Regions from separate parts of the Bradyrhizobium sp. JR3.5 genome, predicted to be linked through region 1. Evidence: riboswitches for the same ligand, from Rfam matches in the RefSeq annotation. Region 1 holds a riboswitch; the other holds the start of a gene.
The links. A riboswitch is a leader RNA that binds a small molecule or an ion and turns the genes downstream of it on or off. The one in region 1 is predicted to bind glycine.
Positions count from the first base shown of each region.

Region 2: linked by a shared signal. The riboswitch ahead of gcvT (glycine cleavage system aminomethyltransferase GcvT) and the one ahead of ACVWW1_RS04935 (D-amino acid dehydrogenase) in region 1 are both predicted to bind glycine.

Region 1 is NZ_JBSRYV010000001.1:989,850-1,005,460, reverse strand. It holds gene ACVWW1_RS04945 (ABC transporter substrate-binding protein) at 1-1,278, opposite strand, end outside; gene ACVWW1_RS04940 (M20/M25/M40 family metallo-hydrolase) at 1,548-2,678, shown strand; glycine riboswitch at 2,771-2,876, shown strand; glycine riboswitch at 2,880-2,993, shown strand; gene ACVWW1_RS04935 (D-amino acid dehydrogenase) at 3,059-4,366, shown strand; gene ACVWW1_RS04930 (hypothetical protein) at 4,493-4,690, shown strand; gene ACVWW1_RS04925 (ArgE/DapE family deacylase) at 4,687-5,985, shown strand; gene ACVWW1_RS04920 (ABC transporter permease) at 6,249-7,190, shown strand; gene ACVWW1_RS04915 (ABC transporter permease) at 7,194-8,081, shown strand; gene ACVWW1_RS04910 (ABC transporter ATP-binding protein) at 8,271-9,920, shown strand; gene ACVWW1_RS04905 (M81 family metallopeptidase) at 10,183-11,703, shown strand; gene ACVWW1_RS04900 (M20 aminoacylase family protein) at 11,711-12,883, shown strand; gene ACVWW1_RS04895 (amidase) at 12,876-14,294, shown strand; gene ACVWW1_RS04890 (crotonase/enoyl-CoA hydratase family protein) at 14,432-15,322, shown strand; gene ACVWW1_RS04885 (esterase/lipase family protein) at 15,319-15,611, shown strand, end outside.
Region 2 is NZ_JBSRYV010000001.1:826,518-842,128, forward strand. It holds gene recA (recombinase RecA) at 4,063-5,157, shown strand; gene ACVWW1_RS04075 (hypothetical protein) at 5,266-5,787, shown strand; gene ACVWW1_RS04080 (acyl-CoA thioesterase) at 6,088-6,519, opposite strand; gene gcvP (aminomethyl-transferring glycine dehydrogenase) at 6,637-9,510, opposite strand; gene gcvH (glycine cleavage system protein GcvH) at 9,533-9,898, opposite strand; gene gcvT (glycine cleavage system aminomethyltransferase GcvT) at 9,919-11,064, opposite strand; glycine riboswitch at 11,206-11,294, opposite strand; gene alaS (alanine--tRNA ligase) at 11,497-14,184, shown strand; gene ACVWW1_RS04105 (cyclic nucleotide-gated ion channel) at 14,226-15,446, shown strand; gene ACVWW1_RS04110 (DUF3455 domain-containing protein) at 15,449-15,611, opposite strand, start outside.

The DNA.
Region 1 (15,611 bases):
CGCCTTCTGGCTGGCGCGGCGAGTCACCACGGTCTGCCAGTCGGTGGCCTGCAGGTCGACCTTGAAGCCGGCGTCGCGCAGTTGCTGGGCGACAACAACCGGCTGCGCCTTGAGCGTGGTGACGTCGCCCGGCGCCATGATGACGACCGGCGTGCCATCATAGCCCGACTCGGCAAGCGCCTTCTTGGCCGCCGCCATGTCGCCGCCCTTCAACAAGGTCTCGCCGCCGACCTCGGACGCGAACGGTGTGTCGCAGATGAAGAAGGAGACGCAGGTCTTGTAATACTTGGGATTGCCGACCAGCGCGTCGAGCACCTGCTTCTGGTTGATCGCCATCAGCGCCGCCTGGCGAACCTTGATGTTGTCGAATGGCGGATAGAGGAAGTTCATGCGGCCGAGCGTCTGGAAGCCGAACTTGTTCAGCGTCTCGACCTTCAGGTCCTTGTCGCCTTCCAGGATCGACAACGTGTCGAACGACGGGTTCTCCAGGAAATCGATGTCGCCGGACTGCAGCGCGTTCATCGCAGTCTGCGCGTCGGCCATCGTGACCCACTCGACGCGGTCAACCTTCACGACCTTGCCGCCCGCGGTCCAGCTTGCCGGCTCCTTGCGCGGCACGTAGTCCGTGTTCTTGACATAGACCGCCTTCACGCCCGGCTGGAATTCAGCCTGGACGAACTTGAACGGACCCGAGCCGATCTGCTCCGGGATCGGCTTGTCCGGCGGCGTTTCGGCCAGCCGCTTCGGCATCATGAAGGCGACGCGCGACGACGGCTTGCCGATCGAATCCAGCACCAGAGCGTAGGGCTCCTTCAGCTTCAGCGTGATCGTCTTCGCGTCGGTGGCCTCTAAGCTCGCCGTAAAGTCCATCAGCTTCTGGCCCATGCCGTCGACCTTGGCCCAGCGCTTCAGCGAAGCAACGCAGTCTTCCGCGGTCACCGGCGTCCCATCGTGCCACTTGAGACCGTCGCGCAGCGTGAACGTGTAAGTGAGCTTGTCGTCGGACACCTTCCAGTCGGCCATCTGGGGCTGGATCTTGAAGTTGGAGTCGGTTGCGACCAGCGTGTCGTAGACCATGTAGCCATGGTCTCGCGTGATATAGGCGGTGGTCAGGATCGGATCGATGACGCGCAGATCCGAATGCATCACCGCGGTGATGGTCTTGCCCGCGGCCATGGCCTGCGGCGCAAAGGACAATTCCTGCGGCGCGAACGACAGCGCGAGCGCCGTCAACGCAGCCGCTAGCGTGCGGTGCTTCCAACGCGAGATAGGGAACATGCAATTTCTCCTGACGTGTAACTGGTCAAAGCCGGCTTATTCGTTATGCATGCGGTTCGTTATTTAGGCGAACTAACATGCTGTATGGCTTGTGAAATCGAGACTTGCATCAAGCGCAATGCGCGTCAATCGGTTTCCGGCAGGATCGAATGTATACGAACGAATGAACCGCTGGTGCAGCGCATTTGACTTTACAAAGTCGTCTTCCGAGCTTTTCGTACGGCACGCGAACGCGTATCGGCGCGCACAAACAACAAGAGAGAAAAGACATGAACCCCGCCAATCTTCCTTTTGATTCCGAAGCGATGCTGCAGGGGCTGCGCAGCTGGGTGGAATGCGAGAGCCCGACATGGGACGCGGCCGCAGTCGAGCGCATGCTCGACCTCGCCGCGCGCGAGATGGCGGTCATGGGTGCGACGATCGAACGCATCGCGGGACGCCAGGGCTTCGCCGGCTGCGTCCGCGCCCGTTTTCCCCATCCGAAACAAGGCCAGCCGGGCATCCTCATCGCCGGCCATCTGGACACCGTGCACCCGGTCGGCACCATCGAAAAGCTGGCGTGGCGGCGCGAAGGCAACAAGTGCTTCGGGCCCGGTATCTTCGACATGAAAGGCGGCAACTATCTGTCGATCGAGGCGATCCGGCAGTTGGCACGCGCGTCCTTTACGACACCGCTGCCGATCACCGTGCTGTTCACGCCCGATGAAGAGGTCGGCACGCCGTCGACGCGCGACATCATCGAGGCCGAAGCCGCGCGCAACAAATACGTGCTGGTGCCGGAGCCCGGCCGGCCGAACAACGGCGTCGTCACCGGCCGCTACGCGATCGCGCGCTTCAATCTGGAAGCTGTCGGCAAGCCGAGCCATGCCGGCGCGACACTCTCCTCGGGCCGTTCCGCGATCCGCGAAATGGCCCGGCAAATCATTGCGATCGACGGCATGACCACCGAAGACTGCACCTTCTCGGTCGGCATCGTGCATGGCGGCCAATGGGTCAATTGCGTCGCAACGACCTGCACCGGCGAAGCGCTCAGCATGGCCAAGCGCCAGGCCGATCTCGACCGCGGCGTCGAGCGCATGCTGGCGCTGTCGGGCACCGCCAACGACGTCACCTTCAGGGTGACGCGCGGCGTCACCCGCCCGGTATGGGAGCCGGATGCCGGCACCATGGCGCTCTATGAAAAGGCCAAGGGCCTTGCAGCGGCGATGGGCCTCGATCTGCCGCACGGCAGCGCGGGCGGCGGATCGGACGGCAACTTCACCGGTGCGATGGGCATCCCTACCCTCGACGGCCTCGGCGTTCGCGGCGCCGATGCGCATACGCTCAACGAGCACATCGAGATCGAGAGCCTCGCCGAGCGCGGCCGCCTGATGGCGGCGCTGCTGGCGACGCTGGACTGACACCGATTTGCACTGCACAACACGTTGGCAAAGCCGGACCGAAATTTAGCCTTGTCCAATTTTGAGGCTTCGCCTACGGTCCGGCCGTCCAACGCGACGATGCGGGAGAGATCGAAGCCACAACATTCTTGTTGTTGCTTCGGCGCCGACGGAGCAACCGCCCCGGAAACTCTCAGGCAAAAGGACTGTATCGTCAGGACGATCTGGAGAGAGACGGACACGACCGCATCAAGGGCCGTGACGTCCACCGAAGGGGATAGTCTGCCATCGGGCCGAGGCCCGATGCGGATCAAGCTCTCAGGTACCGTGACAGATGGGGCGCCGACGCCGGTTTCACCGGTGGTTCGGCGACTCTAACCCACGGGAGCCTGAAGACCACCATGCCTCACATCGCAATCATTGGCGCCGGCATCACCGGCGTGACGACGGCCTATGCCCTGCTCGAACGCGGCTATCGCGTGACTGTCCTCGACAGGCATCGATACGCCGCGATGGAAACCTCGTTCGCCAATGGCGGACAGCTTTCCGCCAGCAACGCGGAAGTGTGGAACAGCGCCGCGACCATTCTCAAGGGGTTGCGCTGGATGCTTCGAAGCGACGCGCCGCTGCTGATGAATCCGAAGCCGAGCTGGCACAAATATTCCTGGATCGGCGAGTTCGTCGGCCACATCGGCCGCTATCGCACCAACACCATCGAGACGACGCGGCTCGCGATCGAAGCGCGCAAGCATCTGTTCTCGATCGCACAGCGCGAGAACATCGCCTTCGATCTCGAACGCCGCGGCATCCTGCACGTCTATCACGACAAGGCCGGCTTCGAGGCGGGCCTGCGCGTCAACACGCTGCTGCAACAAGGCGGGCTCGACCGCCGCCCGGTGACGGCGGACGAAATCCGCAGCATCGAACCCGCGCTGCAGACGACCTGCTATGGCGGCTTCTTCACGCCGTCGGACGCGACCGGCGATATCCACAAGTTTACGCGCGGGCTCGCCGACGCCTGCATCCGTCGCGGCGCGAGCTTCGTCCATGAAGCCGACGTCGATGCGATCGCGCGCGGCGGCGACGGTTTCCGCATCAGCTGGAACGAAGCCGCTTCGCACGATGCTGGCGTCGCGACGCGACATGAGTTGCAGGCGGACGGCATCGTCATTTGCGCCGGCGTCGCGAGCCGGCACTTCGCAGGCCTGCTCAACGACCGCGTCAACGTCTATCCGGTGAAGGGCTATTCGATCACCGTGCAGCTCGATGCGCCGCAAAGCCGGGACGCTGCGCCAACCGTCAGCCTGCTCGATGAGGCGGCGAAGATCGTCACCAGCCGGCTCGGCGCCGACCGCTTCCGCGTCGCCGGCACGGCCGAGTTCAACGGCTTCAACCGCGACATTCGTGCCGACCGCATCCAGCCGCTGGTGGATTGGGTGCGGCAGCATTTTCCCGGCGTCGACACGTCGAGGGTAGTGCCGTGGGCCGGCCTGCGCCCGATGATGCCGAACATGATGCCGGTGGTGCGCGCCGGACGGTTTCCGGGCGTGTTCTACAACACCGGCCATGGTCATCTCGGCTGGACGCTGTCGGCTGCGACGGCGCAGATGGTGGCAGGCGCGATCGATGACTGGCGCGACCTCGACACGCCCTCGATGGTGCCGTCGCAGGTCGATGCGACTGAGACCGCCCGCGCAGCTTTCCCCTAATTATCTGGCCGACGAGGAAGAATATGAGCGTATTTGCGTGTGGCCAAGTCGGAATTCGCTGAGAAACACCGCATGACAACGACTAGCGTCATACTGGGGAAAAGCGCTTCAGCGCGGGAGGGGACAATGCGCATTGGGGTGGCGGACACGCATGGCATGGCGGTCCGGCGCGGGATTCCGGACGGCAGGTGTGCCGGCGGCAATCTCTTCGGCGGACCGATACGTAACCTCGCCTCCAGCACGCGCACCAACTCGGTGCGCCGCCTTTCCGAAACGGTCAATGCTCAGGCCTCTGCACTGGGCTCCACGAAAGGCGCGACATGACAACCGAGACGTTGACCAGGCCGGATCAGATTGCCGCGGAGCTGTGCGCGGCCGTCGATCGAAACTTCGACGATCAGATCGCGTTCCTGTCGCGCATGGTGCAGTTCCGCAGCTTGCGCGGACAAGAAGCGCCGCAACAACGCTGGTTGGCCGAGCAATTCGCAAAGCGCCGCTACGACGTCGATGCGTTCAGCCTTGCCGACGTCAACCTGATGAGCCATCCGAAGGCTGCGCCAATGGACGGCATCGATCTTGCCGGATCGCAGCAGGTCGTTGCGACGCTCAACAGCAAAGGCAGCGGGCGCAGCCTGATCCTGCAAGGTCATATCGACGTGGTGCCGGAAGGCCCCGCTGACCTCTGGGAGCAACCTCCGTTCGCGGGCGCCGTGCACGACGGCTGGATGTACGGCCGTGGCGCGCAGGACATGAAGGCCGGTGTCTCGGCAATGATCTTCGCGCTCGATGCTTTCAGCGACGCCGGCTATGCCCCGGGCGGGCGCGTCCATCTGCAGACCGTGACCGAGGAAGAGAGCACCGGCAACGGCGCACTGTCGACGTTGATGCGCGGCTATCGCGCCGACGCCTGCCTGATTCCAGAGCCGACCGGACACACGCTCACGCGCGCCCAGGTCGGCGCCGTCTGGTTCCGCCTGCGCGTCCGCGGCACGCCGGTGCATGTCGCCTATTCCGAGGCCGGTACCAGCGCGATCCTGTCGGCGATGCATCTGGTGCGCGCGTTTCAGGATTACACCAAGGCACTCAATGCCCGGGCGCTCGACAACAGCTGGTTCCGCAGCGTCAAGAATCCGATCAAGTTCAACGTCGGGATCATCAAAGGCGGCGATTGGGCCAGTTCGACCGCGGCGTGGTGCGAGCTGGATTGCCGGCTTGGTCTCTTGCCGGGCGAAACACCGCAGCAGGCGATGCGTGGCATCGAGGAATGCCTGACTGAGGCGCACAAGGCCGACGACTTTCTGTCCGACAATCCGGCCGAGCTCGTGTGGAGTGGTTTTCAGGCGGACGCAGCGGTGTGCGAGCCCGGCAGCGAAGCGGAAGCAGCTCTGTCTGCCGCCCATCACTCCGTCTTCCAGGCTCCAATGCAGGAGCGCCTGTCTACCGCCGTCAACGACACCCGCTACTATTGCGTCGACTACGGCATCCCCGCACTTTGCTATGGTCCTTACGGTATCGGCCCGCATGCGTTCAACGAACGGGTCGAGCTCGACAGCCTTCGCAAGACGACGCAGAGCATCGCACTGTTCGTCGCCAATTGGTGCGGCGTGATGCGAGCGTGAATGGACTTGTCGTTTCAGGTCGGTGGCGCATTGCGCCATGTGCAATTCGAAATAGCAGCTTCAGACCAAGGGAGGCTTCCAACGGCCTGAACCGCGCCTTGATATAACATCGCCATTGGCACAGTATTTGCCTGCAAATTCATCACGTTCGCGCTAGCCTTGAGACAAGACGCAGAAGCGCATGAGACACATCACGGGGACACCATGAGTATGATGCGGCCCAGCCTTCGCTTCGCACCATCTGACGGCAGGAGATAGCAACGATGCTCGGCTATCTCCTCCGCCGCATCCTCGCCGCCATTCCCGTAATGGGCGTGGTGGCTCTGTTCGTGTTCCTGTTGCTACGGCTGACGCCGGGCGACCCGGCCGCCATTCTCGCCGGCGACAATGCGACACCGGAACAGCTCGACCGCATCCGCACCTCGCTTGGTCTCAACGAGCCGATCTACATCCAGTTCTATACCTGGGTCGCCAAGCTGCTGCACGGCGACCTCGGCGTTTCCCTGATCTCGAACAAGCCGATCCTCGAGATGATCGGTCCGCGCCTCGAGCCCTCGATCTCGGTCGCGCTGGCCACCATCGTCCTCTCGATCCTGGTGGCGGTGCCGCTCGGCGTGATCGCGGCGTGGAAGCACGGCACCTGGATCGACCGCTGCGTGATGGGGCTTTCGGTGCTCGGCTTCTCGGTGCCGGTGTTCGTGATCGGCTATGTGCTGATCCAGGTGTTTGCGATCGATCTGCGCTGGGTTCCGGTGCAAGGCTTCAAGAGCATCTCGGCCGGCTTCGGTCCGTTCTTCGAGCGCATCATCCTGCCGACCTGCACCCTCTCCTTCATCTATGTCGCGTTGATCGCGCGCATGACACGGGCCTCGATGCTCGACGTGCTGGGTGAGGACTACGTGCGCACCGCCCGCGCCAAGGGCATCGGCGAGACCGGCGTGCTGCTGCGCCATGCGCTGCGCAACGCCGCGGTCCCGGTCATCACCGTGATCGGTTCCGGCTTCGCCCTGCTGATCTCGGGCGTCGTCGTCACCGAGAGCGTATTCAACCTGCCCGGCATCGGCCGCCTCACCGTCGATGCGGTGCTGGCGCGCGACTATCCGGTGATCCAGGCCATGATCCTTTTGACATCGGGTATCTATGTCGCGGTCAATCTCTTGATCGACCTCGCTTACACCCTGCTCGATCCTCGTATCCGGTACTGAGCAATGGCGATCGAAACCCTTCCCGAATCCTCCATCCCCGTCACCCGGCCGTTCCGCGTCAAGTTCGGCTTCCTGGCGTCGACGCCGATCATCGCGGTTGCGACGATCTGCCTCGTCCTGATCATCCTGATGGCGATCTTCGCGCCGCTGCTCGCGCCGCACGATCCGCTGCTGCTGACGCCGGCGCAGCGGCTGAAGCCGTCGAGCGCGCAATATCTGCTCGGCACCGACGCGTATGGACGCGACCTGCTGTCGCGCGTCATCTATGGCGCACGGATCTCGCTGTTGATCGGGCTCGGCGCCGCCGTCTGCTCGATCGCCATCGGACTCTTGATCGGCCTCGTCGCCGGCTTCTTCCGCTGGGTCGATGCCGTGATGATGCGCGTGATGGACGGCTTGATGGCGATCCCCGCCATCCTGCTCGCGATCGCCGTGGTGTCGCTGTCCGGCGCCAGCATCTGGACCGTGATGGTCGCGATTACCATCCCCGAGATCCCGCGCGTGGCGCGGCTGGTGCGCTCGGTGGTGCTGACCGCGCGCGAGGAGCCCTATGTCGAGGCCGCGATCTCGCTCGGCTCGAGCCTGCCGAAGATCATGTGGCGGCATTTGATGCCGAACACGATCGCGCCGCTGATCGTGCAAGGCACTTACGTCTGCGCATCCGCGATCCTGACCGAGGCGATCCTGTCGTTCCTCGGCGCCGGCATCTCGCCGGAAACGCCGACTTGGGGCAACATCATGGCCGAGGGCCGTGCCTATTTCCAGGTCAAGCCGTCGCTGATCTTCTGGCCGGGGCTGCTGCTCTCGATCGCCATTCTCAGCGTCAACCTGATCGGCGACGCCGCGCGCGACGCGCTCGATCCCCGCATGAAACAGCGTGAGGGCAAGTGATGGCTTCAATGCCAATTGAAGCCATCATCCCGGGGCGGTGCGAAGCACCGAACCCCAATGCGCACTCGCGCATTGTGGGATCTCGAGATTCCACAATTCGCAATTGCGAATTGGGGTCTGGTGCTTGCGCACCATCCCGGAATGACGGTGACGGCCCCATCGTGCCCCCTCGCAACACGAGACCCTGACATGACCAACGTCGTCCTCGACATCAACAATCTCGTCGTCGGTCTCGGCCGCAAGGCTGACGCGCACCGCATCATCGACGACCTGTCGCTGCAGGTGCGCGAGGGCGAGACGCTCTGCCTTGTCGGCGAAAGCGGCTCGGGCAAGTCGGTGACCTCTTTGACCACGATGGGCCTGCTGCAGAAGGGCACGCTGGTGCCGTCCGGCGGCAGCGTCAAACTGGTCGGCGAGGAACTGCTTACCGCGACCGACCGGCGGCTGCGCCAGTTGCGCGCGACGCGGATGGCGATGATCTTCCAGGAGCCGATGACCGCGCTCAATCCGGTCGTGCCGGTCGGCCGCCAGATCGACGAGGTGCTGCGCGCCCATACCGATCTCGACTCCCGCGCGCGGCGTCAGAAGATCCTGGCGATGATGGAGCATGTGCGGCTGCCCGATGTGGAGCGCATCTTCTCGTCCTACCCGCACCGCCTGTCGGGCGGACAGCGCCAGCGCATCATGATCGCGATGGCGCTGGTGCTGGAACCGAAGCTCCTGATCGCGGACGAGCCGACCACCGCGCTCGACGTCACCACCCAGAAGCAGATCCTCACGTTGATCCGCGACCTGCAACGCGACCACGGCACAGCCGTCCTGTTCATCACCCACGACATGGGCGTGGTGGCCGAGATCGCCGACCGCGTCGCGGTGATGCGGCACGGCCGGCTGGTCGAGACCGGCGAGCTGCAAGATGTGCTGCGCAACCCGACGATGGAGTACACGCGCAACCTGCTGTCCGCGGTGCCGAGCCTGGTGCCGCGCGCGCCACGCCCAGAGACGAAGGAGCCGGTGGTGCTGGAAGCCAACGAGCTCAGCAAGGTCTACCGGGAGCGATCGCTGTACGGCAAAGCGCGCGAAGTCGCCGCCGCCAGCAACGTCACCCTCACTTTGCGCAAGGGCCGCACGCTCGGTATCGTCGGCGAAAGCGGCTCCGGCAAATCGACGGTGGCGCGCTGCATCGTCCGCCTGATCGATCCGACCTCGGGCGGGGTGCGCCTCGTCGGCCGCGAGATATCCGACCTGTCGCGCCGGCTGTTGCAGCCGCATCGGCAAAAGATCCAGATCATCTTCCAGGACCCCTACCGCTCGCTCAATCCACGCGTCACCGTCGGCGAGAGCATCGCGGAAGGCCCGGTCAATTACGGCATGCCGCGCAAGGATGCGCTGGCGCGGGCCCGCGAGCTGCTCGAGCTCGTCCACCTGCCGCCCGACGCGATCTCGCGCTACCCGCACCAATTCTCCGGCGGCCAGCGGCAGCGCATCGCGATCGCGCGCGCGCTGGCACTCGATCCCGACGTGCTGGTGGCAGATGAGGCGGTGTCCGCGCTCGACGTCTCGGTGCAGGCGCAGGTTCTGAATCTGCTTGACGAAATCCAGCGGCGGCTCGGCATCGCGCTGTTGTTCATCACGCATGATTTGCGCGTCGCCGCACAAATCTGCGACGACGTCGCGGTGATGCAGCATGGCCGCGTCGTGGAACAGGGGCCGGCGGCCGAGGTGCTGACCAATCCGCAGCAGGCCTACACCCGTGCGCTGCTCGAGGCTGCGCCCGGGCGCGGCTGGGATTTTGCGAATTTCCGCCCGGTTTCGGAAGGCATTGTAGCAACGGTCTAAGCCTTTAGCCGTAACCTCAGTCTCAGCCTTGATCTCAGGCTTTGGTGTGCCTTGGGCCTTTACGCCCATAGGGCATGCAAATCCGGAAGTGCTCGACGGCTTGCGCTTGGCGCGACGACACGCTTAACGTCGCGCGCTAGAGCGTGGGCCGGAAGGTGGACACCAGTTCGCCGGAAGATCGCGCTCAAACCAACGAAACGAGATCGTGGCGCGAACCGTTCCGTTCGCATCATGATCGAAGAAGCGTATCGAGACCAACTTGATGACCCGCATTGCCGTTGGCGGCTTCCTGCACGAGACCAACACCTTCGCACCGACGAAGGCAACCTATGACGACTTCGTGCACGGCGGCGGCTGGCCGTCGATGACGCATGGCACCGAGGTGCTCAAGGTCATGCGCAAGATCAATGTCGGCCTCGCCGGCTTTGTCGAGGCCGCGGAAGCCAATGGCTGGGAGCTCGCTCCGACGGTTGCGGCCGGCGCGACTCCATCGGCCCATGTCACGAAAGATGCCTTCGAGCGGATCGTCAGGGAGATTGTCGACGGCATTGCCGCTGCGGGGCCGATCGATGGCGTCTATCTCGACCTGCACGGCGCCATGGTGACCGAGCACTATGACGACGGCGAGGGCGAGATCCTCGCCCGCGTGCGCAAGGTGGTCGGCAAGGACATTCCACTGGTCGCGAGCCTCGACCTGCACGCGAACGTCTCGCCCGAAATGATCGCGCATGCCGATGCACTGATCGCCTACCGCACCTACCCGCATGTCGACATGGCCGACACCGGCCGGGCCTGCGCCAGGCATCTGGCCTTGCTGCTCAAGTCCGGTGAACGACTGGCAAAGGCGTTCCGGCAGCTGCCGTTCCTGATCCCGATCAGCTGGCAATGCACCAACGATCAGCCGGCGAAGAACATCTATCAGCAGCTTGCGTCGCTCGAGAGCGACGCGGTACCGACGCTGTCGTTTGCGTTCGGCTTCCCGGCTGCCGACTTCAGGGACTGCGGCCCAAGCGTGTTTACCTATGGCCGGACGCAGGCCGATGCGGATGCGGCCGCCGACCGGCTCGCCGCATTGGTCGAGGGCCATGAAAACGATTTCGACGGCCGTATCTATTCGCCCGACGACGGCGTGCGGTTGGCGATGGAACTGGCAGCATCGGCGACAAGGCCGATCGTGATCGCCGACACCCAGGACAATCCCGGCGCTGGCGGCACGTCCGACACCACTGGCATGCTGCGGGCGCTGGTGCGCAACAAGGCCAGCGCCGCCACCGGCGTGATCTTCGATCCGCAGTCGGCGAAGGCAGCGCATGAAGCCGGTGTCGGGGCTAGCGTCACGCTCCATCTCGGCGGTAAATCCGGCATCGCCGGCGACGCGCCGTACCGCGAGACCTTCGTCGTCGAAAAACTCTCGGACGGCAGGTTTGTCGCGCCTGGGCCATTCTACGGCGGCCGCGACATGGATATGGGCCTCTCGGCCTGCCTGCGGGTCGGCGACGTCCGCGTCGTCGTCGGCTCCTACAAGGCCCAGCTTGCCGACCAGTCGATGTACCGTTATGTCGGCATCGAGCCGACCGCGCAGAAGATCCTGGTCAACAAGAGCTCGGTGCATTTCCGCGCCGATTTCGAGCCGATCGCCGAGAAACTGCTGATCTGCGCCGCGCCCGGCGCAATGCCGGCCGATACCGCCACACTGCCGTGGAAACATTTGCGTCCTGGCATTCGTATCAAGCCTAACGGCCCCACTTTCACCCCCTCCTCCCCATCACGCACAAACGGATAGAGAGATCATGCCGACCATTGAGCGCATCGACAGTTTTGCCGACGAACTCACCGCCATCAGACGGGATCTGCATGCGCATCCCGAGATCGGCTTCGAGGAGGTCCGCACCTCCGGCATTGTCGCCGACAAGCTCACGAGTTGGGGCATCGAGGTGCATCGCGGCCTCGGCGGCACCGGCGTGGTCGGCGTGCTCAAGGGCAAGGGCAATAGCTCAAGGAAGATCGGCCTGCGCGCCGACATGGACGCGCTGCCGATGGAAGAGAACACCAATCTGAAGTGGCGCTCGACGATCCCCGGCCGCTTCCACGGCTGCGGCCATGACGGCCACACCACGATGCTGCTCGGCTCGGCGCGCTATCTCGCCGAGACCCGCAATTTCGACGGCACCGTGCACTTCATCTTCCAGCCGGCCGAGGAAGGCCTCGGCGGCGCGCGCGCCATGATCAAGGACGGCCTGTTCAAGCAGTTCCCCTGCGATGAGGTCTACGGCCTGCACAACGCGCCCGACCTCAACCATGGCGAGATCGCGATCCTGCCGGGCCCGGCAATGGCCGCAGCCGACTTCTTCGACATCAGGATCCAGGGCTACGGCGCGCATGGCGCGATGCCGGAGCGCTCCAAGGACGCGGTCGTGATCGCAATGACGCTCGGACAAGCGTTGCAGTCGATCGTCAGCCGCAACGTCGATCCGCTGCAGGCTGCGGTGCTGTCGATCACGCAGATCCATTCCGGGTCGGCGTACAACGTCATTCCCGGCGAAGCCTGGATGTGCGGCACGGTGCGCTGCTTCTCCGACGAGATCCGTGAGCTGATCCGCAAGCGGATGCGCGAAATCGCCGCCGGCTTTGCGGCGGCCTATGACGCCGAAATCTCGGTCGATATCCGCGACGGCTTCAGCGTACTGGTGAATCAGGAAGAGCAGTCCCGCGTCGTCGAGGAGGTCGCGCGCACCGTCGTCGATCCGGCAAAGGTCATCACCCGCTCGACGCCCAAGATGGGCAGCGAGGATTTCGCCGACATGATGCAGGCCATTCCAGGCGCGTATTTCTGGGTCGGCCATGACGGTTCGGTGCCCGTGCACAATCCCGGTTACGTTCTCGACGACAAGATCCTGCCGATCGGCGCCAGCATGTTCGCCCGCATCATCGAGAAACGCATGCCGGCAGGTGCGCATGCATAAGCCGAAAGGGGACGCCATCACGTCGCTGCACGATCTCTCGGCCGTCGACCTGCTCGCCGGCTACCGTGCAAAGCAGTTCTCGCCGTCCGAAGTGCTCGAGGACATCATCTCCCAGGTCGCGACCTGGGAGCCGCACATCAAGGCGCTGTATCTGTACGACCCCGAAGGCGCGCGGAAGGTAGCCAAGGCCGCGACTGAGCGTTGGCAGCAGGGCGAGCCGGTCGGCACGCTCGACGGCGTGCCAGTCACCATCAAGGACAACGTCGCGACCAAGGGACAGCCGGTGCCGCTGGGTGCCGCCAGCGTCAAGCTCGCGCCTGTGGAAAAGGATGCGCCGCCTGCCGCGCGGCTGCGTGAAGCCGGCTGCGTGATCTTCTCCAAGACCACGATGCCGGATTACGGCATGCTGTCGTCGGGGCTGTCGTCGTTCCATCCGCTCACCCGCAATCCCTGGGATGTCAGCAAGAATCCCGGCGGCTCGAGCGCCGGCGCGGGCGCGGCCGGTGCTGCCGGCTACGGCCCGCTGCATCTCGGCACCGACATCGGCGGCTCGGTGCGGCTGCCGGCCTCCTGGTGCGGTCTCGTCGCCCTGAAGCCAAGTCTTGGCCGCGTGCCGATCGATCCGCCCTATGTCGGCCGCGTGGCGGGGCCGATGACCCGCACCGTCGACGACGCGGCGCTGATGATGAGCGTGCTGTCGCGCCCTGATCGCCGCGACGGCATGAGCCTGCCGGCACTCGAGGTGAACTGGAAGGCGCTGGAGAAGTCGCCGCGCAAGCTGCGCATCGGGCTGATGCTCGATGCCGGATCCGGCCAGAAGGTCGAGAAGGAGGTTCGCGAGGTCGCCGTCAAGGCAGCGAAGGCGTTCGAATCCGCCGGTGCCGTCATCACCGAGATCGACGGCATCCTGACGCCTGAGATGCTCGAGGGGCTCGACAATTTCTGGCGTGCGCGGACCTGGGACGAACTGTCGAAACTGTCGCAGGCCGACCGCGGCAAGACCCTGCCCTATATCCTCAACTGGGCCGAGGCCGGCGCCAAGCTCTCCGGCGTCGATGTGGTGCGTGGCTTCAACCAGACGATGGCGATCCGCGCGGCCGCCGCAAAGCTGTTCTGCGAGGTCGACTACGTGATCTCGCCGGTGTCGCCGGTCGTGAACTTCCCGGCTGAATTCGCAGCACCCCTCAACGACCCCGCAAAGCCGTTCGAGCACATCTGCTTTACCGTGCCGTGGAATATGTCGGAGAACCCGGCGCTGTCGATCAACGGCGGCTACGACAAGAAGGGCTTTCCGATCGGCGTCCAGATCATCGGCCGCCGCTTCGACGACATCGGCGTGCTCGGCATCGGCAAGGCGTTCGAAGGCCTGCGCGGCCCGCAGAAGCCGTGGCCCGCGCCGCCGAAGAAGTAGCGCCTCAACGCAAGTCAGGATGCGCGGAGCCGAGCCTCGCGCATCCGACTTCTTCACAAGGGATGATTGCCGGGTTAACTGGATGGAGACGCGCGCCAGCGCCGTTCATTCAAGAAAACCGAGAGGAAATCATCCCCATGGCGTATGAGACGATCAAGTACGAGGTCGCCGAGCAGATCCTGACCATCACGCTGAACCGGCCCGACAAGCTCAACGCCTTCAACGCCACGATGCAGCAGGAGCTGATCGACGCGTTCGACAAAGCCGACAAGGACGACGACGTCAGGGCGATCATCGTGACCGGTGAAGGCCGCGGTTTCTGCGCCGGCGCCGACCTGTCGTCCGGCGCCAACACCTTCGACCGCGATGCGCGGCGCGGCCCGGTCAAGCGCAATGCCGACGGCAGCGTCGACTACAGCGATCCGCAGGTGCGCGACGGCGGCGGCCAGGTGACGCTACGCATCTTCAAGTGCCTGAAGCCTGTGATCGCCGCGGTGAACGGCCCGGCAGTCGGCATCGGCGTCACCATGCAGCTTGCGATGGATATCCGCATTGCGTCGGAGGCCGCGCGCTTCGGCTTCGTGTTCTCCCAGCGGGGCATCGTGCCGGAGGCCGCCTCGAGCTGGTTCCTGCCGCGCATCGTCGGCATCTCGCAGGCGCTCGAGTGGTGCTACTCAGGCCGCGTCTTCCCGGCGCAGGAAGCGCTTGCCGGCCGGCTCGTCAGCAAGGTGGTGCCGCCGGAGGATCTGCTGCCGACCGCGCGCGCGCTCGCCAAGGAATTCGCGGCCAAGACTGCGCCGGTATCGGTGGCGCTGATCCGCCAGATGATGTGGCGCATGATGGGCGCCGACGATCCGATGGAGGCGCACAAGGTCGACAGCCGCGGCATCTATGCCCGCGGCCGCTCCGAGGACGTCAAGGAGGGCGTGGTGTCGTTCCTGGAAAAGCGCCCAGCACAGTTCAAGAACAAGGTGTCGTCGGACATGCCCGACTATTTCCCGTGGTGGCAAGAGCGCGACTATAAGTGAGCGAACGGCGTCCCGCGGCGTCCACTCCTGAGGGCGTCGTCCTGCTGCACGGCATCAGCAGGACGGCGCGCTCGTTTCGCAGGATGGAGCTGGCGCTCAGGGATGCCGGTTTTGCCGCCCTCAATCTCGACTATGACAGCCGGCGCAAAGGACTCGATGCGCTGGCGGAGGACATCCATCCGGCCATCGATCTGTTCGAGCGTGGTCTCGACGGCGCCTCCATGCACTTCGTCTGCCACTCCATGGGCGGCCTGCTCGCCCGCGTCTACCTCGCACGACATCGCCCGGC
Region 2 (15,611 bases), 160 kb from region 1:
CTTGCCTCGCGATGCGCAATCGGTGCGTCGGCCGGACAAGTCAAATGTTACGAACACTGCCGGAACCCGAGTCTTCCCTTGAACGCTACGTAGTTTTTTTGGGCGTCAGGAGGGGTACCAAGGTCGTATGCAGATTGTGCCAATCGTGATCCGGCTTCGCCAAATCTTTCGGCAACTCGTTGATTGTCCGATGCAGTCGAGACGAAGGTCGAGCCGCCTGCTCGCGGAACTTTGTTCTGCCCCGGAGAACTACGGATCGCGCCGCGCCGCAGCCCAAACGCTTCGACAACGGCTCCCGTCGGCGTGCCCGGATCGGCCCGGTTTCACTCCGGCTGATGCCTGACAGCACAACGCCGCCCGCTCGAAATGCTTGCGGACGGCGCTGGCCCTAGCCCCAGGAAGGTGTGCAAAATCCTGATAGCTGGGAGCCTATACAATTTGTGCCACAGCACATGTCCCAAATTGGCTATCACGGGGATCGGTCGGGACGGCTCGGCCTTCACCGATGGGGCAGACGACGTCACGCGAACGATTGCGACGGGTAAATGGCAAACCAGGCCACGCAGAAAATCAAAGCCACAGGGATGGAAACAGGCCAGCACCGACACGCCGGTACTGTCCTAATTCGGACACGGTCAGATGGGAGTTAGGACACTTGTCAAGTCGAGGTAGTCCGGGAGAGCGTTCTATATTGCCGACGTTCCCCGGTACACTTCACGGCGCTCTCAGCTGGACCGCGCGCTGAGTTTGCGCTCCGGGGAGAATCGCATCCGGAAAGAGGCCCTGACGCGCTAGCCCCCGTCGGGGCTTCTTGCTGTTTACGACATACGCTCAAATGTACGAACGCCCGCCCGCTTAAAATGCATGCGGACGGCGTCGGCTCTAGCCCCAGGAAGGATTTGCAAAATCCTGGCAAGGGTATGTCTGCATGGCGCATTAAAAAGTTTAATACCTCTGAAAGGTTAGTTGCGGGCAAGCAACGGGTGCGGCGCGCGCGCCGCCGAGATGAACCATGCCGGTTTAGAGCGGCCACGCTTGGCAGCGTGCTTGGCGGTGCAGTGGCCGCATATGAGCGCTATCGCGAGAACTGAACTCCAGCCGATTATGGGGGGCATGGCCCGACACCAGCCGAGGCGGCCTCTGAATGAGCGACCCCAGCACAGCGCAGACAAAGGCGGTCTCGACGCCATCGAATTGATTCCGGTTCGCTGACACCGTCGCGCTCCTAAATTGGAGCGCGTGGCCCGGGAGACATCAGCCACTCGGTCAAATGAGCGGTGGTCTCATTGTGACGCGCCTTTCTTAGCAATGCTTCCCGCTCTCGACACGGGGCAAGTCTTCTAGCTCGTTGGCGCAGCTCTCTGGCTTCCTGGGTGAGACGTTCTTCAAGGGGGATAATCTGAACTACCCGGCGTCGTCGTCGCTTCATGACACCTCTACCTCGCCTTCGGGTCCTAACCGTTGGGTTTGAGTTCCACGAATCCTAATATGCAAATGGCCGGTGCTCAGTTCCAAAGTGAACATTGCAAAGATCGCGATTTACGAACTCGGTTCACCCACGGAGAGATCCCGGTAGTCCTCTGTTCTGTGGACCTGGAACGGATGGTGTCGTGAATAGGACTGCTCGGTAGTCGTGTTGAGAACAACGGGCAACGCATGGTTGCGACGCGGTTAAACCCAAACTAGGCCACTCGAAATTTCAAAGTAGACCACTGGGAATGGAAACAGGCGGGTACCGACACGCCGGTGCTGTCCTAATTTGGGCACTCGCAACCTGGAATTAGGACGCGCAGCAGCGACGATCTGGAAGTCCTAACCGAGGACATACGGAAACGAAGCTGAGATCGAGATTAAAAAAAGAAAGAGGCCGCCGCCAACTGAGGCGGCCTTATCGTATGCCAGTGAGCATCACCGTGGCGAACAGCACCGCGCCAATGATCGCAATACCAAGACAGATGCGCGCTCGAACTACATACGAATCGAGATTGGGATGCTCCATCATGCCAACCTCCTCTTTGTCCCTTTCGTTGAGAGGCAAGCGGTCAGTTAACGCGAGCGTCTAATGTCAGGTTCCTGGTTCCGATAGCGAAACACCGTAGTTTATCGGAATCCTAAAGGTCTGTTGAAAACTCTAACGTAAGACTTGCCGGGGCTAGATTTTCATCCCGAACAGATTTTCGAAACTAAACCGGCAAGGGGCCGCGCGTGGAGCGGCCCCTTTCGATTCGCCCAAATGAGGCGGCCAGAAAGGCTCAAACATGCAGCCGAAGATCAAAGAGCGTATCTGCCCAAACTGCAATGGAATGGGCGTCCAGCCAATTGCGCAGGCGGTGCAGCCGGGTCACAGAATCTATCGCGGTCAAATGCACGGCCTGCGAAGGCAAGGGCAAGATCAGGGACTAAGGCGGCCCAGACAAAGCTACGCCGCCCGTTTGAAACTCTTACAGGCGGCGTAGCCCTTCCAGTCCGAGAGGGTAGGAACAAAATCCCGGATATTGCACTTTCGAGTGCGATGACCTTTTACTTGCGGAGCCAGAAGTAATTCAGGACCGCCTTGATTGCCGTATCGCTCTTGCTTGCCCAGCGCCTACGAAAATTGACTATCCTGCTTGCGCCGCTTTGCGCATGGAAATGGTATCGACCCCTCACGTCAGCGCTCGTGAAGCCGGCGACCGCAGCCAGTCGCTCAACTGTGAGGCGGTTTCGGCAAGGCGCGCCTTGCGGACAAGGCGGGAGCGCTCGACGCCGGTGGAGTGCCCCCAAGCCTCCTTCAGGAGCCGCTGTGCCTTGATGTTGAGACGCTCTTCAAGTGATTCTGTGTGCAGAACATCCACCGCGCGACTCAGTAGTCCTACCGAGAACAACGGCTAAGCCTCGGTTACCGCTCGGTTAATTCAAAACAGGCCACTTCCAGATTCAGCTTAGGCCACTGGGGGATAAAACAGGGCCAGTCCGCACGCCGGTGCTGTCCTAATTAGGACACTCGCAAAATGAAATTAGGACACGCATGAGTCGGTTGATTGTCGTCAACGGCCGATGCAAACGGCGGCCTATTCTCTCTTCATGATTTGGCACCAAATTGAAACCGCGCCATTCAACCGCGTTTTGGAGTTGGCCGTAATCGACTCGGATGGCCTCCACGCGCTCGTATTCCCCTGTTGCCGAGTTCTCGGCGGATGGGTCAATGCCGATTCAAATCGGCCCGTTGTGGTTCATCCGACCCATTGGAGAGAGTGGAATATCATCGGCTCGGCTCCCTCTTCGACGCGCCACTGATCCCCGTGAGGTTTGCGCAGCAATGCCTGGTGCCACTCGCTGGGCGGTTTCTTTGGGATTGGCGCTGGCATTCGCATTTGCCAAGTGGGGATAGAATCGGGGATTACCCGGGCCGTTGCACTTTTCGCACGTCACTTCAAGTGGTTTCAAGATCGCCATCTCAAGAAGAGGCCGCCAACTGAGGCGGCCCTAAGCAGGCGAAATGAACAGATCAATCAAGGGCCGTTTGATCGGCCTAGCCGCAATCGAGTTGGTCATCGGCGTTATGTGGCTGTTCGGTACGACCAACCCGGCGGTTTTCGCTTGGGTGGCAATCGGTCTACCCGTACTGTTTCTGACGTTTGCTGCGCCTATAGCGTCGTACATCAGGTACCGCCGCTCTTTGACTCAAAACGGGTCGTCCTCAAATCCTGGCTAGGGGCAACTGCGGCCTACCGGAACTCCGTTCGCCCACGGAGAACTCCGGTAACACTTCTCCCCTGTGGAGAAGAACAGTTATCGGACAATAAGAATTGCTATCGGCAGAACATTGGATTGCCGACTCAGTAGTCTTACCGAGAACAGCGGCCAAGCCTCGGTTACCGCTCGGTTAATTCAAAACAGGCCACTTCCAAATTCAACTTAGGCCACTAGGGGATAAAACAGGCCAGCACCCGCACGCCAGAAAGAACATATTGCGAACATAGAACAAACGTGGTACGGGGTTCCTATCAGCAACGCATTCCGCCTGATCGCATCGCCCATCTTTCCCGCTAGCGAATCCCCGCCATAAGGAGCACATCCCAAATGTCCGCTACTGCACTGCGTATCGTCGAAGGATCCTCCATGGACAAGTCCAAGGCCCTCTCAGCCGCGCTCTCCCAGATCGAGCGCCAGTTCGGCAAGGGCTCGGTGATGAAGCTCGGCAAGAACGACCGTTCGATGGATGTCGAGACGGTGTCGTCGGGGTCACTGGGACTCGATATCGCGCTCGGCGTCGGCGGTCTGCCGAAGGGACGTGTCGTCGAGATCTACGGGCCGGAATCCTCGGGCAAGACCACGCTGGCGCTGCACACCGTGGCGGAAGGCCAGAAGAAGGGCGGCATCTGCGCCTTCATCGACGCCGAACACGCGCTCGATCCGGTCTATGCGCGCAAGCTCGGCGTCAACATCGACGAGCTCCTGATCTCGCAGCCGGACACCGGCGAGCAGGCGCTGGAGATTTGCGACACGCTGGTGCGCTCCGGCGCGGTCGACGTGCTGGTGATCGATTCGGTCGCGGCACTGGTGCCGAAGGCCGAGCTCGAGGGCGAGATGGGCGACGCGCTGCCAGGCCTGCAGGCGCGCCTGATGAGCCAGGCGCTGCGCAAGCTCACCGCCTCGATCAACAAGTCCCACACCATGGTGATCTTCATCAACCAGATCCGCATGAAGATCGGCGTGATGTACGGCTCGCCGGAGACCACGACCGGCGGCAACGCGCTGAAATTCTATGCCTCGGTCCGCCTCGACATCCGCCGCATCGGCGCGATCAAGGAGCGCGACGAGGTGGTCGGCAACACCACCCGCGTCAAGGTGGTGAAGAACAAGCTGGCACCGCCCTTCAAGCAGGTCGAGTTCGACATCATGTACGGCGAGGGCGTCTCCAAGATGGGCGAGATCCTCGACCTCGGCGTCAAGGCCGGCATTGTCGAGAAGTCCGGCGCCTGGTTCTCGTATGACAGCCAGCGGCTCGGCCAGGGCCGCGAGAACTCCAAGGCGTTCCTGAAGGCGAATCCCGACATCACCGCCAAGATCGAAGCTGCGATCCGCCAGAACTCCGGCCTGATCGCCGAGCAGATCCTTGCCGGTACGCCCGAGCGCGATGCCGACGGGGAAGAGCCGGCGGCCGCTGAGGAATAAGCTTCAAGGCTGGCACGATTTCGCTACAAGCGGGCGCTGAGGACGTTGAGTTGCCGACGTCTTCGGCGCCCGTTTGGTTTTGTAGCCGGTGTTCAGTGAGTTGAAGCGGTGAAGCGCCTGATCTTGGGTAATCCATCTGGGCTCGACCTGAAACGCGCAGGTCTGGGCGACGCGGTGCTTCCGCTTTCATTTCGCTTCACCTGGGGCGTGCTGCCTTCGCCACAAGAGCTGGCGGCCTATTTCAGCGTGCGAGCGGGCCAGAAGCCGGGGAATCATTGGTCGGATTGGATTTCCCCGTCCGCGAAGCGCGCGACTTGGAAGGACCTCGCGTTCAACGATTATTGCCAGTCGTTCGACATCATCGAATTGTGGTTTGACCCTGCCCCAAACGATCAGCTGCAGTTGATCTGGGTGCTCGATCAGTTTCATGCTCAGCCGGACATGTTAGCGAAGCTGAAATTGCGTCTCGTCGGCTTCAGCCTGCTAACGATGGACCCGGCATGGCGCGGTTGGAACGAGGTCCCGCTGGCTAACATCCGACTGTGGATATCGAGACCGCAAGCATGTGCTGGCAGGCGTATCGGGCGACAACTCCGCAGACGTGTTTCGATATGGTGCACCGCGACCTGAGTGCGTTTCCCTTGCTGAGGCCGGCTCTGCTGGATCTGCTTCGTGAGCTGCCATGGAGCGGATCGGGACTTGGCGCGACCGAGATGCGGTTGCTCGAGCTGATCGCGGCGGGATTCATGAGGACCAACGCGCTATTCTACCTCCGCGGCTTTCGCCAGCGCGGCGTCTTCAACGACATGGAAATCGGCAGGCTGCTCGAGGGGCTTGTGCATGGACCGCAGCCGGCGATCGCCGGGCTCGACGATGGCTTGCGCTCTATCGACCCGGACAATGCGAGAGGTCGCCTGGGCAGGCGGCGTGTTACGCCAGCACCGTTTCCCGGCTCGCAATCAGCGCACGCAGGTCTTCCGTCACGGCGACCGATTGGTGGGTCTTTTGATCTGTGGCGACCCAGATGATCTCGCCGGTCGCGCGCAGGTCGTCGGAGCCCTTGGCGAAGATCGCGAGTGTGAGCACGATCGAGGAACGGCCGATCTTCGCGACCCGCACGCAGACCTCGATGTCCTCGTCGAACCGGATCGGCGCCTTGTACTCGACCACCGATTTCACGGTGTGAAAGTCGATGCCGGTCCGCGCGACCTCGCCGAGATAGTCGTAGCCGAGCGCGCGGAAATATTCTGTTATCGCGGTATCGAAGTAGGTCAGGTAGTGCGCGTTGAACACCACGGCCTGCGCGTCGACTTCGGAATAGCGGACGCGAAACGGGAAATGAAACCAGAATTCCTCGCGCATGTTTCCTCCTGCGGCGGTATTGCTCGCCGTCGTTCGCCCGCGGTCTCGTCGGGCCTTATGATTGCCGGACCGTAGGATGGGTTTCGCTGCGCTCTACCCATCCTGCAACATGGCCCGTTACTCCGCCGCATGCGCGTAATCCTCGGTCGGCGGGCACGAGCACACCAGATTGCGGTCGCCGTAGACATTGTCGACGCGGCCGACTGGGCTCCAGTATTTGTCGGACCGCGACACGCCGGCCGGGAAGCAACCCTCGGCGCGGGCGTAGGCCCGGTTCCAGGCGTCGTCGGCGATGTCGTGGACGGTGTGCGGTGCGTGGCGCAGCGGCGACGCCTCGACCTTCCAGCGGCCCTTCTCGATCTCCGCGATCTCGCCCCGGATCGCGATCATCGCGTCGCAGAAGCGGTCGATCTCGAACTTCGATTCCGATTCCGTCGGTTCGATCATCAGCGTGCCCGCCACCGGGAAGCTCATGGTCGGCGCGTGGAAGCCGTAGTCGATCAGCCGCTTGGCGATGTCGTCGACGGTGACGCCGCTGGTCGTCTTCAGCGCCCGCGGGTCGACGATGCATTCATGCGCGACGCGGCCGCGCTCGTTGCGATACAGCACCGGGAAGTGCGGCTGCAGCCGCGCTGCGATGTAGTTGGCATTGAGGATCGCAATTTCGGTGGCGCGCGTGAGCCCTTCGCCGCCCATCATCAGGATGTAGATATAGGAGATGGTCAGGATCGACGCCGAGCCGAACGGCGCGGCCGACACCGGGCCGATGGCGTGTGCGGTCGCCCCGTCGGTTGCGGGATGGCCGGGCAGATAGGGCGCAAGATGCGCCTTCACGCCGATCGGGCCCATGCCGGGGCCGCCGCCACCATGCGGGATGCAGAAGGTCTTGTGCAGATTGAGATGGCTGACATCGGCACCGTAATCGCCGGGCCGCGACAGCCCGACCTGCGCGTTCATGTTGGCGCCGTCGAGATAGACCTGGCCGCCATGCGCATGCACGATGTCGCAGATCTCGCTGATATGCTCCTCGAACACGCCGTGGGTCGACGGATAGGTGATCATCACAGCGGCGAGATTGGCCGAATGCTTCTCCGCCTTGGCGCGGAGATCGTTGACGTCGACGTCGCCGCGGGCGTCGCAGGCCACCACCACCACGTCCATGCCGACCATCGCGGCCGAGGCCGGATTGGTGCCGTGCGCGGAGGAGGGGATCAGGCACACCTTGCGGTGCGGCTCGCCGCGCGCGAGGTGATAGCCACGGATCGCCAACAGCCCGGCATATTCGCCCTGCGCACCGGAGTTCGGCTGCAGCGAGATAGCGTCATAGCCGGTGATGTCGCACAGCCACTGCTCCAGCCGCTTGAACAGCGCGTGATAACCCTTGGCCTGATCCGCAGGCGCGAACGGATGCAGGTTGCCGAACGCCGGCCAGGTCAGCGGGATCATCTCGGTGGTGGCGTTGAGCTTCATCGTGCAGGAGCCGAGCGGGATCATCGCACGGTCGAGCGCGAGGTCGCGATCGCTGAGCTTGCGCATGTAGCGCAGCAGCTCGGTCTCCGAGCGGTGGGTGTTGAACACCGGGTGGATGAGGAAGGCGCTGGTGCGCCGCAGCTCCTTCGGCAGCGCCTCGCGCGCGGCCGCCTCGATCTCGGCGAAGGTGAGCTTGCCGCCGAACACGCGCCACACCGCTTCGACCGTCTCCGGCGTCGTGGTCTCGTCGAGCGCAATGCCGAGCGTGGTTGCGCCGATGCGCAGATTGATCCGCTCCGCCTGCGCGCGAGAGACAATCTCGATCTGCTTCGCGCCGACCTCGACCGTCACGGTGTCGAAGAATGCCTCGCTGGTCGGCGCAAAGCCGAGCTTGCGCAGGCCGGCGGCGAGCACGGTGGCGCGGCGATGCACGCTGCGCGCGATGTGCGTCAGGCCTTCCGGGCCGTGATACACCGCATACATCGAAGCGATCACGGCGAGCAGCACCTGCGCAGTACAGATGTTGGAGGTCGCCTTCTCTCGGCGGATATGCTGCTCGCGGGTCTGCAGCGCCAGCCGATAGGCCGGTGCACCGCGCGAATCCACCGAGAGGCCAACGATGCGGCCGGGCAGCGAGCGCTTCAGCGTGTCACGCACCGCCATGTAGGCAGCGTGCGGTCCGCCATAACCCATCGGCACGCCGAACCGCTGCGCCGAACCGATTGCAATGTCGGCGCCGAGCTCACCGGGCGAGGTCAGCAAAGCCAGCGACAGCAGGTCCGCGGCCACGATCGCAAGCGCACCCTTGGCGTGCAGCGATGCGATCGCCGGCCGGAGGTCGCGCACCGCGCCTGTCGTGCCGGGATATTGCAGCAGCGCGCCGAGCACGTCGGCCTTGTCGAGCTCGGTCAGGGGATCGCCGACCACCAGCGCCCAGCCGAGTGGCGCGGCGCGCGTGCGCATCACCGCCAGCGTCTGCGGATGCACCTCCTTGTCGACGAAGAACACCTTTGCCTTGACCTGCGAGTGGCGCTCGGCGAGCGCCATCGCTTCGGCGGCCGCGGTCGCCTCGTCGAGCAGCGAGGCGTTGGCGACGTCGAGCCCGGTGAGGTCACAGATCATGGTCTGGAAATTGAACAGGGCTTCGAGCCGCCCCTGGCTGATCTCCGGCTGGTACGGCGTATAGGCGGTGTACCAGGCCGGGTTCTCAAGGATGTTGCGCTGGATCACCGCGGGCAGGATGGTGCCGGAATAGCCCTGGCCGATCAGCGAGGTGAAGGTCCGGTTCTGCGCGGCGAGCTCGCTCATATGCGCGAGCGCCTCGGTCTCGCTCAGCGCCCGGCCCAGATCGAGCGGCGCCTTCTGAAGGATCGATGCCGGCAGCGTCTCATTCATCAGCGCCTGCAGGCTCGCGGCGCCGACCGTTTCCAGCATCGCGTTGATGTCGCGCGGTGACGGTCCGATGTGGCGGCGGACGAAATCGGTGGCGGCTTCGTTGATCGGCTTGAAGGGCGCGTTCATGGCTTGATCCTTAAACTGATCCTCAGGCGGTGTGTGCGGCGTAGGCGGCCTCGTCCATCAGGCCGCCGAGTTCGCCCTTGTCTGCAATCCTGAGCTTGAAGAACCAAGCCTTGCCGCCGGCATCCGAATTGACCAGCGCGGGCTCGGCGGCGAGCGCCTCGTTGACCTCGATCACTTCGCCGGTGATCGGCGCGTAGACGTCGGAGGCGGCCTTGACGGATTCGACGACCGCGGCGGCCTCGGCTTTCTTCAGGCTGCGGCCGACCTTGGGCAGTTCGACGAACACGACGTCGCCGAGTTGCGACTGCGCGTAGTCGGTGATCCCGATCGTGGCGACGTCGCCCTCGATGCGGAGCCATTCGTGGTCGGACGTGTACAGCGTCGTCATGGGGATCGATCCTTTGGCGTTTAGCGTTTGTAGGTATTGGGGACGAAGGGCGTGGCGGCGACCTTGAGCGGCAGCCGTTGGCCGCGCACTTCGGCGAAAACCGTGGTGCCTAGCGCGGAAAGGGATGTCGGCAGATAGCCCATCGCAACCGGCGCATTGAGGCTCGGGCCGAAGCCGCCCGAGGTCACGTTGCCGATTGGCTCGGTCGAGGTCGGATCGGCGAACAGGCCGGCGCCTTCGCGCACCGGCGCGCGGCCGTCGGGCCTCAGGCCGACACGGCGGCGAGCGGCGCCGTCGGCGAACTGTGCGAGAATCTTGTCGGCACCCGGAAAACCGCCGGCTCGGGCGCCGCCGCTGCGGCGGACCTTCTGCACCGACCACTCCAGCGCGCCTTCGACCGGCGTCGTCGTGGTGTCGATGTCATGACCATAGAGGCAGAGCCCGGCCTCGAGCCGCAGGCTGTCGCGCGCGCCGAGCCCGATCGGAAGTACATCGGGATTGTCCAGCAATGCGGTGACCAAGGCTTCCGCCTTGTCTGCGGGCATGGAAATCTCAAAACCGTCCTCGCCGGTATAGCCGGAGCGTGAGACGAAGCAGTCGATATCGCCGACGCGGCGCGGACCGGCGTCCATGAATTTCATCGAACTGACATCTGCACAAAGTTTCGCCAACGCCGATTCGGCCTTCGGCCCCTGCAGCGCGATCAGCGCGCGATCGGCCAGCGACACGATTTCGCAGGCTTCGGAGAGATGCGCGCGCAGATGCGCCTCGTCCTCGGCCTTGCAGGCGGCGTTGACCACCAGGAATAGGTGATCGCCGAAATTCGCGACCATCAGGTCGTCGAGCAGGCCGCCGTCGTCGTTGGTGAATTGCGCGTAGCGCTGCCGTCCCGGCGCGATGCCGACGATGTCCTGCGGCACCAGCTTTTCGAGCGCGAGCGCGGCGTCCGCGACCTTGCCCGACTTCGCCCTCAGCACGAGCTGGCCCATGTGGGACACGTCGAACAGGCCGGCTTCCTTGCGGGTGTGCAGGTGCTCCTTCAGCACGCCGGCGGTGTATTGCACCGGCATGTCGTAGCCGGCGAACGGCACCATCTTGGCTCCGCGCACCAGATGCAGCGCGTGCAGCGGGGTCTGTTTCAGCGGGGAGGTTTCGCGCGCAAGCATCACGGGGCCCTCGCGGTTCCCGCCGGGGACCTATTTCCCCTTGAGAAACCTGCAGAAAGCCCCATCTGTCGCTGTGCCTGAGAGTATTATCCCGTCGGCGGACGCATCGGGGAGAACCCCAGCGCCTCTTTCCAGATGTTAGACGTCACGCGGTCCTTTTGCCTGAGAGTTTCCGGGGCGGTTGCTCCTTCGGCGCCGGCGGTAAGGCCGGTCTCTCCCGACGTGACTAATAACAGGTAGGTAGAAAACACGGCGCCACCAAGACTGTCAACGCGGCTCTCGCTGCTATCCAATGGGCTTTGTGCTGCCGCGGCAAGTCCATGATCCGCCTGCACAGTTTCTGGACACCGCAGCTGGCAATGTCTAAAAGCGTTCGGCCGGAAAATGACGCCTTTTTGCGGCTGGCCGGCCCCTTTTTCCGATTGGATGAACATGAGCAGCGTCAACGACATCAGGTCGACATTTCTGAACTTCTTCAAGGAGAACGGCCACGAGATCGTGGCGTCGTCGCCGCTGGTTCCGCGCAACGACCCGACCCTGATGTTCACCAATGCCGGCATGGTGCAGTTCAAGAACGTCTTCACCGGCGTCGAGAAGCGCGGCTATCATCGTGCCACGACGTCGCAGAAGTGCGTCCGCGCCGGCGGCAAGCATAACGACCTCGACAATGTCGGCTACACCGCGCGCCATCTCACCTTCTTCGAGATGCTCGGCAACTTCTCGTTCGGCGACTACTTCAAGGAGCGCGCGATCGAGCTCGCCTGGAATCTGATCACCAAGGATTTCGGGCTGAAAAAGGACAAGCTGCTCGTCACCGTCTACCACACCGACGACGAGGCGGCCGGCTACTGGAAGAAGATCGCGGGCTTCTCGGACGATCGCATCATCCGCATCGCGACCTCGGACAATTTCTGGGCGATGGGCGATACCGGCCCGTGCGGTCCGTGCTCCGAAATCTTCATCGATCGCGGCGAGCATATCTGGGGCGGACCTCCGGGGAGCCCGGAAGAGGACGGTGATCGTTTCCTCGAATTCTGGAACCTGGTGTTCATGCAATACGAGCAGGTGACGAAGGAGGAGCGCGTGGCGCTGCCGCGTCCCTCGATCGACACCGGCATGGGGCTGGAGCGCATGGCCTGCATCCTGCAGGGCGTCGAGAGCGTGTTCGAGACCGATCTGTTCCGCCACCTGATCGATGCGGCCGCATCGGCCCTCGGCCATGGGCCGAACCCACAGAACGTGGCGTCGTACCGGGTGATCGCTGACCATCTGCGCTCCTCGGCGTTCCTGATTGCCGACGGCGTGCTGCCGTCGAACGAGGGCCGCGGCTATGTGCTGCGCCGGATCATGCGCCGCGCAATGCGCCACGCGCAGCTGCTCGGCGCGAGCGAGCCGCTGATGCATCGCCTGGTCTGGGCGCTGGTCCGCGAGATGGGCCAGGCCTATCCCGACCTGGTGCGCGCGGAGAAGCTGATCGAGGAGACGCTGCAGCTGGAAGAGACTCGCTTCCGCAAGACGCTGGTGCGCGGCCTCTCGATCCTCGATGAGAAAAGCGCCGGCCTCAAGAAGGGCGACATGTTCGACGGCGACACCGCGTTCACGCTGTACGACACCTACGGATTCCCGCTGGACCTGACGCAGGACGCGCTGAAGTCGCGCGGCATCAGCGTCGACCAGGCATCGTTCACCGATGCGATGAACCGCCAGCGCGAGAAGGCGCGCGCCTCCTGGGCAGGCTCTGGCGAGGCGGCTACCGAGACCATCTGGTTCCCGCTGCGCGAGAAGCTCGGCGCAACCGAATTCCTCGGCTATGAGACCGAGAGCGCGGAAGGCGTGGTGACGGCTCTGGTCAAGGACGGCGCCGAGGTCGACGGCCTCAAGGCCGGCGAGAGCGGCGCGATCGTGCTGAACCAGACGCCGTTCTATGCCGAGTCCGGTGGTCAGGTCGGCGATGTCGGCATCCTGACCGGCGAGGGGGTCAAATTCCGCGTCACCGATATGCAGAAGAAGGCCGGCGATCTGTTCGTGCATGTCGGCACGGTGGAGCAGGGCACCCTGAACGTCGGCACCGCGCTGCAGCTCGAGGTCGACCACGCCAGGCGTTCGTCGATCCGCGCCAACCACTCGGCGACGCATCTGCTGCACGAGGCGCTGCGCCAGGTGCTCGGCGATCACATCGCGCAACGCGGCTCGCTGGTCGCGCCCGATCGCCTGCGCTTCGATTTCGTGCATCCGAAGCCGATTACGCCGGAGGAGCTCGCCCGGGTCGAGGACATCGCCAATGATGTCGTGCTCGAGAATGACGAGGTGACGACCCGCGTCATGGGTGTCGACGACGCCCGCGAGGCCGGTGCGCGCGCACTGTTCGGCGAGAAGTATGGCGACGAGGTTCGCGTCGTCTCGATGGGCAAGAGCGCCCGCGAGCACGGCCAGAACGCGCTTGGCTGGTCGGTCGAGCTCTGCGGCGGCACCCATGTTCGCCGCACCGGCGACATCGGCCTGATTTCGGTGACCAGCGAGAGCGCGGTCGCGTCCGGCGTCCGCCGCATCGAGGCGCTGACCGGACATCATGCGCGCAGGCACGCCAACGACACCATGACGCTGGCGAAGACCGCGGCGGCCGAGTTGCGCACCACGATCGAGGATGTGCCGGCGCGCATCGCGGTCCTGATGGAGGAGCGCAAGAAGCTCGAGCGCGACCTGTCGGATGCCCGCAAGAAGCTCGCGATGGGCGGCGGAGCGTCGTCGAATGGTGCCGCCTCCGGCGTGCGCGAGGTCGGCAACGTCAAGCTGCTCGCGCGCGCGGTCGAAGGCGTCGAGACCAAGGACCTGAAGAGCCTCGTCGACGACGGCAAGAAGCAGATCGGCTCCGGCGTGGTCGCGATCGTCGGCGTCACCGAGGACGGCAAGGCCGGCATCGTGGTCGGCGTCACCGCCGACCTGACCTCGCGCTTCAACGCGGTCGAGCTGGTGCGCAAGGGCTCCGAGGTGCTCGGCGGCAAGGGGGGCGGTGGCCGGCCCGACATGGCGCAGGCCGGCGGGCCCGACGGTGCCAAGGCCGACGCCGCGCTGTCGGCGATCGAGCAGGCCATGACTCAACAGGCATCGGCCGGCGCCTGACGGAGAGGCTGATCGTGGCGACGGCTCCAGGCAAGCCCACGATGAGCGATCCCGGACTGCGGGGGCGTCTCTACGAGCTGCTCGAGCAGGACCACCTGCCATATTCAGTCGGCGCGCGATTTGTCCGGCTCGTCGTCGCGATCATCACCGTCGATGTGCTGGCGGCGATCCTGGCGTCGGTGCCGGAGGTCGATGCCCAGTTCTGGTGGCTGTTCACGGCGATCGAGATCACCGCGGTGACCGCCTTCGCGCTGGAATATGCCGCGCGGCTCTGGAGCGTGGTCGGCCGCTCGCTGCGCGACATGACGCCGCTGCAGGCGCGGCTGGAATACGCCTGCTCGGCGCTCGGCGTGATCGACCTGCTCGCCTTCCTGCCGTCGGCCATCGCGCTCGCGATCGGTGACAAGACCGCGCTGGTGCTGTTCGGCATGCTGCCGTTCCTCAAGCTGGTGCGCTATTCGACCGCGATGCGCTCGCTGCTGGCGGCGCTGCATGCCGAGCGGCGCACGCTGTTCGGCTGCGTCGTGATCCTGACCGGCGCGGTGCTGCTGTTCGCCTCGCTGCTCTATGCCATCGAGCACAAGGTGCAGCCGGACAAGTTCGGCACCATGCCGCAGGCGATGTGGTGGGCGATCGTGACGCTCGGGACCGTCGGTTACGGCGACGTCGTCCCGGTGACGGTGCTCGGCCGGATGGTCACGGTGGTTGCGATCGTGGTCGGCTTTGCGATGATCGCGCTGCCGGTCGCGATCGTCTCGACCGCGTTCGCCGACGAGGTCCGGCGCCGCGACTTCGTCGTGACCTGGGGCATGCTGGCGCGAGTGCCGCTGTTCTCACATCTCGGCGCTGCCGAGATCGCCGACATCATGCGCCTGCTGCGGTCGCAGACCATCGAGGCCGGCGAGGTGCTGGTGCGGCGCGGCGATCCGGCGTCGTCGATGTATTTCATCACCGCCGGCGAGGTCGAGATCGACCTGCCGAGCCAACGCGTGCGGCTTGCCGACGGCTCGTTCTTCGGCGAGATCGCGCTGCTCAGGCGGACCAGCCGCTCCGGCACGGTGACGGCGACGCGGAAGACCAAGCTGCTGCTGCTCGATGCGCAGGACTTCCATGCCCTGACCGAGCGGATCCCGGCGCTCGGCGCCCATGTCAGGGAGACGGCGGAGGCGCGGCTTGCCGACCCGCTTGCGGCCGGTGGCGACCTTGCCGCCGGCGAGATCGCCCAGGTACCGCACGAGACCGACGGCGGCATTCGCGATTAGGCTTAGTCTCTCCGCAGAAACACGTAATCCGCCGAATACGCCGCGCTCTTCAGTGCGCCTGATTTGTCGCAGGCGCCGCTGAGTTCGCCGCCCGAGGTGTTGATCCGCTGCACCGTGGCGACGCTGGAGAGCAGGCCGTTGCCGCGGTGGGAGATCACCTCGAGC